Regions from separate parts of the Microlunatus capsulatus genome, predicted to be linked through region 3. Evidence: predicted binding sites of a transcription regulator. Region 3 holds the regulator's gene; each other region holds the start of a gene.

Region 1 (3,875 bases), 3.7 Mb from region 3:
CGGCGCGGACCTGGGCGTAGTCGCGCACCCGCCGGAGCAGCCGGTTCGCGATCCGCGGTGTCCCCCGCGAGCGGCGGGCGATCTCGGCGGCGCCGGCCTGGTCGAGGTGGGCCTCGATCAGCTCCGCCGAGCGGTGCACGATGTGCTCCAGGGCGGGCGTGTCGTAGAAGTCGAGCTGGGCGGTGAACCCGAACCGGTCGCGCAGCGGGCCCGGCAGCAGGCCCGCACGGGTGGTGGCGCCCACCAGGGTGAAGCGCGGGATCTCCAGCGGGATGGCCGTGGCGCCCGGGCCCTTGCCGACGACGACGTCGACCCGGAAGTCCTCCATGGCGAGGTAGAGCATCTCCTCGGCCGGCCGCGACATCCGGTGGATCTCGTCGAGGAAGAAGACCTCGCCCTCGGTGAGGCCGGAGAGGATGGCGGCGAGGTCGCCGGCGTGGGTGATGGCCGGTCCACTGGAGATCCGCAGCGGGGCCCCCATCTCGCCGGCGATGATCATGGCCAGCGTCGTCTTGCCCAGCCCGGGCGGGCCCGACAGCAGCACGTGGTCGGCGACCGCCCCGCGGTGCCGGGCCGCCTCCAGGACGAGGCCCAGCTGGTCGCTGACCCGCGGCTGCCCCTCGAACTCGGCCAGCGAGGTGGGCCGCAGCGCCGACTCGGCCGCCCGCTCGTCGGCGTCGGCGGCGGGCCGGACCAGCGCGCCGAGGTCCTCGGTGCTCACCCGCTCAGCCCCGGGCCAGCGACTGCAGCGCGGCGCGCATCAGCACGGCGACGCTGGTGGCGGGGTCCTCGGCGACCAGCGGCTCGACCTCGGTGCACGCGGCGTCGGCGTCCCGCTCGGACCAGCCGAGCCCGACGAGGCCGCGGGCGACCTGGTCGCGCCAGGCCGGCACGGCGCTCGTGCTCGTGTGCGGCTCGGCCGACAGCCCCACGGCGCCGATCTTGTCCTTGAGCTCGATGACCATCCGCTGCGCGCCCTTGCGGCCGATGCCGGGCACCTTGCAGAGCTGCACGAGGTTCTCACTGGCGATCGCGGACCGCAGCTGGTCCGGCGGCAGCACGGCCAGCGCGGCCTGGGCCAGCTTGGGGCCGACGCCGGTCGCGGTCAGCAGCAGCTCGAAGAGCTCCCGCTCGTCAGCGGTGGCGAAGCCGTACAGCGTGAGCGAGTCCTCGCGGACGACCAGCGAGGTGGCCAGCGCCGCCCGCTGGCCGACGCGGAGGCCGGCGACGGTCCCGGGGCTGCAGAGGGCCAGCACGCCGAGGCCGCCGACCTCGACGACGGCGGAGGTGGGACCGACCTGCAGGACGGTGCCGCTGAGGGAGGCGATCACGAGGCTCCTCGGGACGGGCGGGCCTGGGTGAAGGCCCGGCGTTGGCGGGCGGACGCGACGGCGGCGGCCTGGAGGGCGGCGTCCACCCGGGCGGTGGCCCCACCGCGCCAGACGTGGCAGATGGCCAGGGCCAGGGCGTCGGCGGCGTCGGCGGGCTTGGGGGCGGCGGTGAGCCGCAGGATGCGGGTGACCATGGCGCCGACCTGGTCCTTGCCCGCCCGGCCGGAGCCGGTGATCGAGGCCTTGACCTCGCTCGGGGTGTGCAGGGCGACGGGCAGCCCGTGCCGGGCCGCCACCAGCATGGCGATGCCGGCGGCCTGGGCGGTGCCCATCACCGTCGGGACGTTGTGCTGGGCGAAGACCCGCTCGACGGCGACGGCGTCGGGCCGGTGCTCGCGCACCCAGGCCTCCACCGCCTCCTCGATCTGCACCAGCCGGCGAGCCGTCTCCAGCGTCGCCGGGGTGCGGGTGACGCCGACCGCCACCATGGTGGGCGGGCGCCCGGGGGTGCCGTCGACGACGCCGAGGCCGCAGCGGGTCAGGCCCGGGTCGATGCCCAGCACGCGCACAGCAGCTCCTCGACCGGTCTGGCCCGGTCCCTCGGTCGAACGGGTGTTCGGTTCACCCTACGAGCCGGGGCCGGGCGGGCCGGGACGGCGCGCCGGAGGGCGCGCAGCCGGCGACCGGGGTCAGCTGATCGAAGCGAGGACCTCGTCGGAGGCGTCGAAGTTCGCGTAGACGTTCTGCACGTCGTCGGAGTCCTCGAGGGCGTCGATGATCTTCATGACCTTCTCGACCGTCGGCCCGTCGACCTCCTGGGTGAACTCCGGGACGAAGGAGACCTCGGCGGAGTCGTAGTCCAGGCCGGCCTCCTGCACCGCGGTGCGCACCCGGACGGTGTCGGCCGGGTCGGAGATGATCTCGAAGGTCTCCCCCAGGTCGTTGACCTCCTCGGGGTCGGCGTCCAGCGTCGCCTCGAGGACGTCGTCCTCGGCCAGCGTCTTGTCGCCCTGCTGCTTGGGGACCACGACGACGCCCTTGCGGCTGAACACCCGGGCGGTGGAGCCGGAGTCGGCCATGGTGCCGCCGTTGCGGGTGACCGCGACCCGGACCTCGGAGGCGGAGCGGTTCCGGTTGTCGGTCAGGCACTCGATGAGCATCGCGATGCCGGCCGGGCCGTAGGCCTCGTACATCAGCGTCTCGTAGTCGGCGCCGCCCGACTCGGCCCCGGAGCCGCGCTTGACCGCGCGGTCGATGTTGTCCTTGGGGACGGAGGTCTTCTTGGCTTTCTGGATGGCGTCGAAGAGCGTCGGGTTGCCGTCGACGTCACCGCCGCCGAGGCGCGCGGCGACCTCGATGTTCTTGATCAGCTTGGCGAACGACTTGGCCCGGCGCGCGTCGACGACGGCCTTCTGGTGCTTGGTGGTTGCCCACTTGGAGTGTCCCGACATGCAGGCGATCTTATCCGTCCGTCGCCGCCCCGCTCGGCGCCGACCTGTCAGACCTGAGCTGACCCAGGGGTCAACCCACGTCTGACAACTCGGCACAGGGCGCGGCAGCAAGGCCGCCCACCCGACCACCACCGGCGGGGGCGCCGCAGCCCGGGACCACCACCGGCGGGGGCGCCGCCGAGCGGAGGAGGAGCCGGTGGACACGTTCTTCGTCCACCGGCGACGGCGACGTCGGCGGACCAGAGCCCCCGCCGCGTCCGAGCGGAGCGAGGACAGAATTACCGCGGGATGCGCCACCGCGGCGTCGTCGGCTTGATCTTCCACTCCACCGTCGACCACTGGCTGCGGGCCGCGGCGCGCATCAGCGGGATGTCCGGGCTGACCGCGACGGGGTGCCCGACGGTCTGCAGCATCGGCAGGTCGGCCTGGGAGTCGGCGTAGGCGAAGCTGCGGGTGAGGTCGACGCCGTGCAGCGAGGCGTAGTGCTTGAGCCAGGCGGCGCGGGACTCCCCCACCAGCGGCGGGCGGGCCAGGAAGCCGGTGCAGCGGCCGTCGGCGTCGGTGGCCAGCTCGGCCGCGACGACGACGTCGAAGTACTGGCGCAGCGGCCGGGTGAGCGTCTCGACGGCCCCGGTGATGAGGATCGTCGTGTGGCCGGCGGCCCGGTGCTCCTGGATCCGCGCGAGCGCCTCGGGCGAGACCCGGCTGAGGATGGCCGGGGCCATCGTCGTGTCGACGCGGTGCTCGAGGTCGGCGAGGTCGAGGCCGCGGTAGCGGCGGTAGACCGCACGCAGGAAGTCCCCGCGGTCGCGCTGCTCGGCCAGCAGGTAGCCGGGCAGCCGGCGGGCGACCTGGCCGACCTCGGCCACCTGGGCGGCGGTCGAGAGCTCGGGCAGCCGCGACCACAGGTACTGCTCCACCACGTTGGTGGACATGATCGTGCCGTCGAGGTCGAAGATCGCGACGGCGGAGGACCCGGCGGTGTCCCGGCTGAGGTCCTTCATGGTGCTCGGCCGGGCCCCGCGCTTCTTGCGCAGGGCGTCCATCCGCCGCACCGAGGTGGTGATCGAGGGGCAGTGCACGTCCTCGATGT
Region 2 (3,875 bases), 210 kb from region 3:
CGCTCCCGCGGTCCCCGACCGCCCTGGACGGCGGGGGCCAGCACCTCCTCCGGGCCGAGCATCCCCTGCAGCCGCGCGACCCCGCGCTCCACCCGCTCGTCGGCGGCGCTGCCCCACAGCCCGTCCCCGTGGTCCGCGCTGGACTCCACCGTCTCGGGGACGAACCGCACCTCGCAGACCGGGTCGGGCGCCGGGTCGCCCTGCAGCTGCCAGTAGAGCCGGTCCACCAGGTCGGCGGTGCTGAACCAGCGCGCGTGCAGCCAGACCCGCGAGCCGCTCCAGCCGCCCTCGGTGGTGACCACGACCCGCACCTCGGTGCAGACCAGGCCGTGCCGGGCCAGCTCGGTCACCGTCCGCTCGGCGGTCCGCCGGCTGGAGAAGGTGATCGGCTCGATGGTCTCCAGCGGCGGCTCGAAGGCCACCCGCTGCTCCAGCTCGGGCGGCACCTGCCGGGAGACCGCCGCCCGGTCGTCCACCCCGCGGGCCAGCCGGTGCAGCCGGGCGCCCGACGAGCCGAACCGGGTCAGCACGTCGCGCGCCGGGAGGGCGGCGAAGTCGCCGAGCGTCCGCAGCCCCAGCCGGCGCAGCAGGCTGACCAGCTCGGCGTCCTCGAGCGCCCCGACGGGCAGCGGGGCCAGGAACGCGGCCGAGCCGCCGGCCGGCACCACGGTGCAGTCCTGGGTGGCGGCCCGGCGCGCGGCCTGCTCGGCGGCGAAGATGCCGTCGGCCACCCCCGTCCGGCAGTCCCAGACCCCCAGCGCGACGAGGTGCTCGGCCACGGCCGCCGCGGCCGCCGCCTCGCCGCCGTAGAAGCGACTGGGCACCGACAGCGCGCACAGGCCGGGCTTGACCGGGGCGACGCCGGCGCTGACCTCCTCCACCGCGGCCAGCACCGCGTCGAAGCTGCGGGTCTCCACCTCGGGGACCCGGTCCACCACGACGAGCTCGGGGCAGCGGGCGGAGGCGTCGCGGCGTCGCATCCCGCGCTTGACCCCCTCGGCCCGGGCCGCGGCGGAGCAGGCGAACACCTCCCCGCGCTCGACGACGGCGAGCGGGGCGTCCAGCGACAGCTCGTGCTGCAGGGCCGCCGCCACCACCGGCCAGTCGGGGCACCAGACGACCATCACCCGCCGCCCGCCCGGACCCGTCTCCCCCGCGCCCGACGACCGCCCGGCCGCCTCCGGCCCGGCCACGCGCCCGACCGGCCCCCGCTCCACCAGCGCCGCCATCTCAGCCCGCCCGCACCGCGGTCAGCGGGGCCCGCTGGACGGCCGGCCCGGCCGCGCTCACCCGGGCGTCGACGCCGGGCAGCCAGAGCGACGTCCGCCGCACGGGCGCCCCGCCCCGGCGGACCCCCACCTCCACCGAGCGGCCCTGCAGGTGGCCGTGGCCCTGGCCCAGCCCCGTCCAGGAGGAGGTGAGCACCGAGACCGTGGCGTCCGAGCGCGGCCAGGAGCCCCAGCAGATCAGCGCGGCGTCCTTCTGCCGGAGCCGGGCGCGCAGCCGCTCCGCCTGGTGCTCGCTGACCGGGGACGCGGGCCGCACCAGCACCACCGAGACGACGTCGGCGAGGCCCGCGGTCACGCTCAGCCAGTGCTCGCCGGGCGAGGGCACGACGATGGTCCGCTCCAGCGCGACCCCGAAGCCGGCGGCGGCCTCGAGCCCCAGCTCGGGCACCCCGACGACGGCGCACCACTCCCCGGCCTGCGACGGGCCGGCCATCAGGGCCAGGGCGAGGCTGGGGCTGTCGACGGCGTAGGCGCCCCCGGTGCGCAGCCGCAGCACCTCGCCGAGCGCGGGCAGGCTGTCCAGCGTCCGGGTGACCCCGGCCCCCTGCATCCGCTGGACGCGCTGCTGCAGCTCCTGGATGCGGTCGGCGGCGGGGAGTGCGGTCACCCGTCCATAATCGAACACGTGTTCGAACACGTCAACCGCGGTCTCACCCGGAGGTGGAGGTCGAGCCCGACCCGCCGGGCCAGGGTAACGGGGCTCCGGCGGGGCCTTGACCGGGCGGCCATAATCCTGGTGACGACATCGTCGTCCTCGTGCACCCTGGTCGGGCCGGTCGAGGGGCCGGCTCCCGGGTGGCGGGGAGCTGAGGAGGTGCGGCTTGTCCGGGGTCATCGTGCTCAACACCGACAACACCGCGCTGCACACCGTCTCCGTCCAGCACGCGATCAAGATGCTGGTCCGCGAGGTCGCCATCGTCGAGGAGGCCCGCGACGGGCACTCGATCGGCCCCTACCCGTGGCCGGTGGTGCTGCGGCTCCTCCGCTACGTCCGCACCACGTTCCTCTACGCCCGCAACCCCGCCTGGTCCAAGCGCGGGGTGCTCCGCCGCGACCTGCACCGCTGCGCCTACTGCGGCACCGCGGCCGACACCGTCGACCACCTGCTGCCGGTCTCCCGCGGCGGGCAGAACACCTGGCTCAACACCGTCGCCGCCTGCACCCGCTGCAACAACGTCAAGGCCGACCGCACCCCGGCCGAGGCCGGCATGCGGCTCGACCGGCGTCCCGTCGTCCCGTCCTGGCGCGAGGCCTACCAGCGGCGCGGCTGAGCCCGCGGGCGGAGCGCGCCCTGGTGCCGGTCGCTACGGTGGGCGCGTGCCCGAGCCCGAGCGCGAGACCGCACCGCCGTCCCCCGAGCCCGGGGCGGCCGACGCCGCGGAGGCCGACGCCACTGCCGACGGCGAGGAGACCCCCCGGGAGTGGTGGGACGACCCGCGGATGCCCTGGAAGGGCAGGCCGGGCCGGGCCGACGTGGGCTGCTGGGTCGCCTTCTCCCTGACCGGCCTCTACGCCCTCGTGCTGCTGCCGCTGCGCCCGGTGCTGCTGGGCGCCAACCCGTACCTGCTGGCCGCGCTGGGCGGTTCCCGGGTCTCGGCGGTCACCATCGGCGCGCTGGCCGCGACCGGCGTCGGCTTCTGGCCGCTGGGCCTGCTGCTGGGCACGGTCGGCGCCGTCAAGTTCGACTGGATCTACTGGTGGGCCGGCCGGCTGTGGGGCCGCGGCCTGATCGAGATGGTCGCGGGCCGCTCGCCCCGCGCCGCCCGCAACGCCGACCGGGCGGAGCGGCTCGCGCGGCGGTTCGGGCCGGCCGCCATCGCCCTGGGCTACGTCGTCCCGCTGCTGCCCGGCGCGGTCGTCTACGCCACGGTCGCGGCAGCGGGGATGAGCCTGCGGAAGTTCCTGCTGATCGACGTGCTGAGCGCCGCCGTCACCCGCGGGCTGCTCATCTGGCTCGGCTGGAGCATCGGCGCCCCGGCGGTGCACGTCGTCGAGGTCGTCGCGCAGTACTCCTGGTACCTCTCGATCGTGCTGCTGGTGGGCGTCGTCGTCACCAGCGTCCGGCAGGCGCGCCGGCGCCGGGCCGCCGTCGAGGGCTGAGCCTCAGGCGGGTGGCGGGGCCGCCGGCAGGACCTCGTCGGCCCGGGCCCGGACCGCGGGCCGGACCAGGGTGAGGAAGGCCAGCGACGCGAGCGCGCTGACGACGACCGCGACGACGCCGAGCGGCACCGCGGTCTCCTCGCCGGCGATCCCGACCAACGGCGCGACCACCGCCCCGAAGACGAACTGGCCGAGCCCCAGCAGCGAGGACGCGGTCCCGGCCTGCTCGGGGTAGTCCGACATCGCCAGCGCCGTGGCGGTCGGGAACACCAGGCCGAGCGCGCTGACCATGACGAACAACGACGGCACCAGGAAGGGCAGGCCGAGCCCGAGCAGCACCGTCGTGGCGAGGGCGGCGGCGCCGAGCAGGTTGAGACCGAGCCCCAGGGCCAGCACCTGGACGGGCGGGCGGCGCCGGCTCAGCCGAGCCCCCAGCTGGCTCATCGCCATGATGCCGACCGAGTTCAGCCCGAACACCAGCGAGAA
Region 3 (3,875 bases):
CGCGGCGACCTGCTCAACCGGATCCACCAGGCCGGCCAGATCGTCAGCCTCGAGCACACCGAGGAGGGCACCGTCGTCGACGCGCGCGTCCTGCGCTCCCTCGCCGGCGAGCTGGAGCCCTACCTGCTGGCCGCCAGCGGTCCTGCGTCCTGAGGCCCGTCCCGCGGGCCCGGTCCGGTGCCCGCGGGCGCCGTCCACAGGGCCCGCGGGTTCGGTGTCCCCAGGGCCTGCGCGGAGGAGGGGCGCTGTCGGTGGAGGCCGTTAGAGTTCTGCGGTGACTCCCGCTCCGACCACGACCCGCCCCTGGGCGACCCGGGCCGGGCACCGGGACGTCCTCGTCGCCGCCGTCGAGAAGATCGGGGGCGCCGAGCGCCCCGGGCAGGTGGCCATGGCCGACGCCGTCGACGACGCCCTGGCCACCGGCCGCCACCTGCTGATCCAGGCCGGCACGGGCACCGGGAAGTCCCTCGGCTACCTCGCGCCGACGCTGGTCCGGCTGGCGGGCTCGCGCGAGCGGATCGTCATCGCGACCGCCACCCTGGCCCTGCAGTCCCAGCTGGCCGACAACGACATCCCCGCGGCCCTGGACGCCGTCCAGAAGGTCACCGGCAAGCGGCCGAAGCACGCGGTGCTCAAGGGCCGCACCAACTACGCCTGCCTGCTCCGGGTGCGCGACGGCAGCGAGACCGACCAGACCACGCTGATCAGCGCCGCCGACCTGGCCAGCACGATCACGCCGAAGGCGACGCCGGAGTCGGCGCTGGGCGCCGAGGTGCTCGCCCTGCGGGAGTGGGCCGAGGAGGAGGCGGGCTCGGGCGGCCTGGCCGACCGGGACGGCGCGCCCAGCCACACCGACCGCGGCTGGCAGCAGGTGTCGATCCCCGTCCGCGAGTGCCTCGGGGTGCAGCGCTGCCCGTTCGGCGACGAGTGCTTCGTCGAGAAGTCCCGGGAGGCGGCCCGGGGCGCCGACCTCGTGGTCACCAACCACGCGCTGCTGGCCATCAACGCCATGCACGGCGGGACCGCCCTGCCCGAGCACTCCGCCGTCATCATCGACGAGGCCCACGAGCTGGTGGCCAGGGTGACCGGTGCCGCGTCGGCCGAGCTGACCCCCGCCCAGATCGAGCGGGTGGCCCGGCGGGCGATGGTGCACCTCGACGACGACGTCGCCCTGGACCTGCTGGAGTCGGCCGAGGCCCTCCGCGGGGCGCTCGAGGGCGCGCCGCTGGAGCGGGTCGAGGACGCCGCCTCCGGCTTCGTCGAGGGCTGCGGCGTCGTCCGCGACGCCGCGCGCACCGCCGTCAGCAAGCTGAGCGGCGGGGACGACAAGTCCGACGGCGAGCGCCGGCAGGCCGCGGCAGCGGTCAAGGAGGTCTTCGACGTCGCCGAGCGGATGGCCGCCCTGCACGCGACCGACGTCGTCTGGGTGAGCGACTCCGAGCGGATGGGCCGCGCCGCCCGGGTGGCCCCGCTCAGCGTCGCGGGGCTGATGCGCAGCGCCGTCTTCGGGGAGGCGACCACCGTCCTCACCTCCGCCACCCTCAAGCTCGGGGGCGAGTTCACCCAGATGGCGGGCAGCGTCGGGCTGCGGCCCTCCGAGCGCGACGACAGCGCCGACGAGCCCGCGAGCTCGGTCGCCGACACCGACGGCGCGACGGCCGACGACGACGCCCCGGTGCGCTGGCGCGGGCTCGACGTGGGGTCGCCGTTCGACTACGGGCGCCAGGGCATCCTCTACCTCACCCGCTCGATGCCGGCCCCGGGCCGCGACGGGATGCCGGCCGAGGTGCTGACCGAGATCGCCGAGCTGGTCTGGGCGGCGGGCGGGCGCACCCTGGGCCTGTTCTCGTCCCGGCGCGCCGCCGAGGCCGCCGCGGTGCACGTGCGCAAGCAGCTGCCCAAGCAGACGGTGCTGTGCCAGGGCGACGCCCAGCTCTCCGAGCTCACCCGCCGGTTCGTGGCCGAGGAGCAGACGAGCCTGTTCGGCACGCTCTCGCTGTGGCAGGGGATCGACGTGCCCGGGCCGACGTGCTCCCTCGTGATCATCGACCGGGTACCGTTCCCGCGCCCCGACGAGCCGCTGACGCTGGCGCGCCAGCGGGCGGTCGCCGAGGCCGGGGGCAACGGGTTCATGAGCGTCGCGGCGACGCACGCCGCGCTGCTGCTGGCCCAGGGCGCCGGCCGGCTGATCCGCCGGACCGACGACAAGGGCGTCGTGGCCGTGCTCGACCCGCGGCTGGCGACCGCCCGCTACGGCAGCTTCCTGCGCGCCTCCATGCCGCCGATGTGGCAGACGAGCGACCGGGAGACGGTGGTGCAGGCGCTGCGGAGGCTGTCCGGCCAGGCCTGAGGGCCGGCCGGACGCCCGCGCGTCAGACCTTGCGGAGGACGGCGACGACCTTGCCCAGGATCGAGGCGTGGTTGCCGTCGATCGGGTCGTAGGCCGGGTTGTGCGGCATCAGCCAGACCTGGCCGTCGCGCCGCTTGAACGTCTTGACGGTCGCCTCGTCGTTGAGCAGCGCGGCGACGATGTCCCCGTTCTCCGCCGTCGGCTGCTGCCGCACGACCACCCAGTCGCGGTCGCAGATGGCGGCCTCGATCATCGAGTCGCCGCGCACCTCGAGCAGGAACATCGTGCCCTGGCCCACGAGCTGGTGCGGCAGGGCGAACACGTCCTCGATCCGCTCCTCGGCCAGGATCGGCCCGCCGGCCGCGATCCGGCCCAGGACCGGGACGTGCACGGGGGCGGGGTAGGCGTCGCCGCGGCCGGTGTCGTCGGTCTCCACCTCGGCCAGCACGGGGGGCCGGGGCGTGTCGGCCACCGCCGGCGCGACCGGGCGGGCGTCGCCCTCGCCCGGCAGCAGCACCTCGAGCGCCCGCGGCCGGTTCGGGTCGCGGCGCAGGAAGCCCTTCTGCTCCAGGGTCTTCAGCTGGTGGGCGACGCTCGAGGAGCTGGCCAGGCCCACGGCCTCGCCCATCTCCCGGATGCTCGGCGGGTAGCCGCGGCTGTCCACCGCCTCCTTGATGACCTCGAGGACGCGGCGCTGGCGCGGGGTCAGGCCGTGCGCGTCGGCCGGGCCGTCGGGCAGCGAGCGGACCGTCCCGCTGGTCCCCAGCTGGGCCTCGACCTCGGCCGCGCTGGGCCGTCCGCGCTTGCGCGTCCGGGGGGCGGGTGCGGGCCCGGTCGGGGAGGTGGGGTCGTCACGGTCTGCCATGCGGCTGAATCTAGGGAAGCCCCCGGGTGAAATCAAACACCTGTTCGAGCGTGTCGCGCCCGCGTCCTGCAGGCGGGCGCCGGGCTCGGCGCCGAGAACTGTCAGTGGTCCCTGGTGGGGTGAGGACATGAGCACCTCCGGAGCGGCGACCCTCGACCTCGGGTCGAACACGCTTTCGAATGTGCTTGGCAGCCGCCGCCCCGTGCGGTACAAATCAAACACACGTTCTATCGAACGTCTGTTCGACATCTCCTGAGGAGCTCGACCATGGACGTCACCACCCTCGAGGCACCGCTCGGCACCACCGCGACCGGCTCCCGCAGCACGGCCCGGACCGCCGCGCCCACCCGGGCACCGGGCCGGCCCCGCCGTCGCACGGGCCGGGGGACCGGTCCGCAGGCCCGGCCCGACCGTCCGCTCGCCGGCGGCACCCGGGTGCCGCGGCCGCAGTCCTGCGCCGTCGTGGCGCCTGCGGTCTCCGTGGCCGCCGCCCCTGGCTGGCGGCTCACCGAGCGGGGGATCGCCCTGGTGCTGGTAACCGGCCTGTTGGTCGTCACCGCCGCCCTCACCGTGGTCGGCCTGACCGCCCTGCGCGTCACCGGCGAGCGCTACGCCGACGTCGGCCAGACGGTCCTCGTCCAGCCCTGAGCTCCCCACCGC

The links. The regulator LexA, encoded in region 3, represses DNA repair genes until DNA is damaged. The targets are predictions, from matches to a motif close to TCGAACANNTGTTCGA.
Region 1: the regulator LexA is predicted to act here: its motif matches at 1,936-1,951, upstream of ruvC (crossover junction endodeoxyribonuclease RuvC).
Region 2: the regulator LexA is predicted to act here: its motif matches at 1,907-1,922, upstream of imuA' (DnaE2-dependent mutagenesis accessory factor ImuA').

What each region holds. Positions count from the first base shown of each region.
Region 1 is NZ_JAGIOB010000001.1:424,419-428,293, forward strand. Features, by position in the region: gene ruvB (Holliday junction branch migration DNA helicase RuvB) at 1-721, opposite strand, end outside; gene ruvA (Holliday junction branch migration protein RuvA) at 726-1,331, opposite strand; gene ruvC (crossover junction endodeoxyribonuclease RuvC) at 1,328-1,891, opposite strand; gene JOF54_RS01995 (YebC/PmpR family DNA-binding transcriptional regulator) at 2,021-2,782, opposite strand; gene JOF54_RS02000 (HAD-IB family hydrolase) at 3,061-3,875, opposite strand, start outside.
Region 2 is NZ_JAGIOB010000001.1:3,882,417-3,886,291, reverse strand. Features, by position in the region: gene JOF54_RS18060 (DNA polymerase Y family protein) at 1-1,229, opposite strand, end outside; gene imuA' (DnaE2-dependent mutagenesis accessory factor ImuA') at 1,231-1,896, opposite strand; gene JOF54_RS18050 (HNH endonuclease) at 2,111-2,560, shown strand; gene JOF54_RS18045 (DedA family protein) at 2,607-3,389, shown strand; gene JOF54_RS18040 (multidrug effflux MFS transporter) at 3,393-3,875, opposite strand, start outside.
Region 3 is NZ_JAGIOB010000001.1:4,089,666-4,093,540, forward strand. Features, by position in the region: gene hflX (GTPase HflX) at 1-153, shown strand, start outside; gene JOF54_RS19010 (ATP-dependent DNA helicase) at 389-2,350, shown strand; gene lexA (transcriptional repressor LexA) at 2,373-3,215, opposite strand; gene JOF54_RS21655 (hypothetical protein) at 3,483-3,863, shown strand.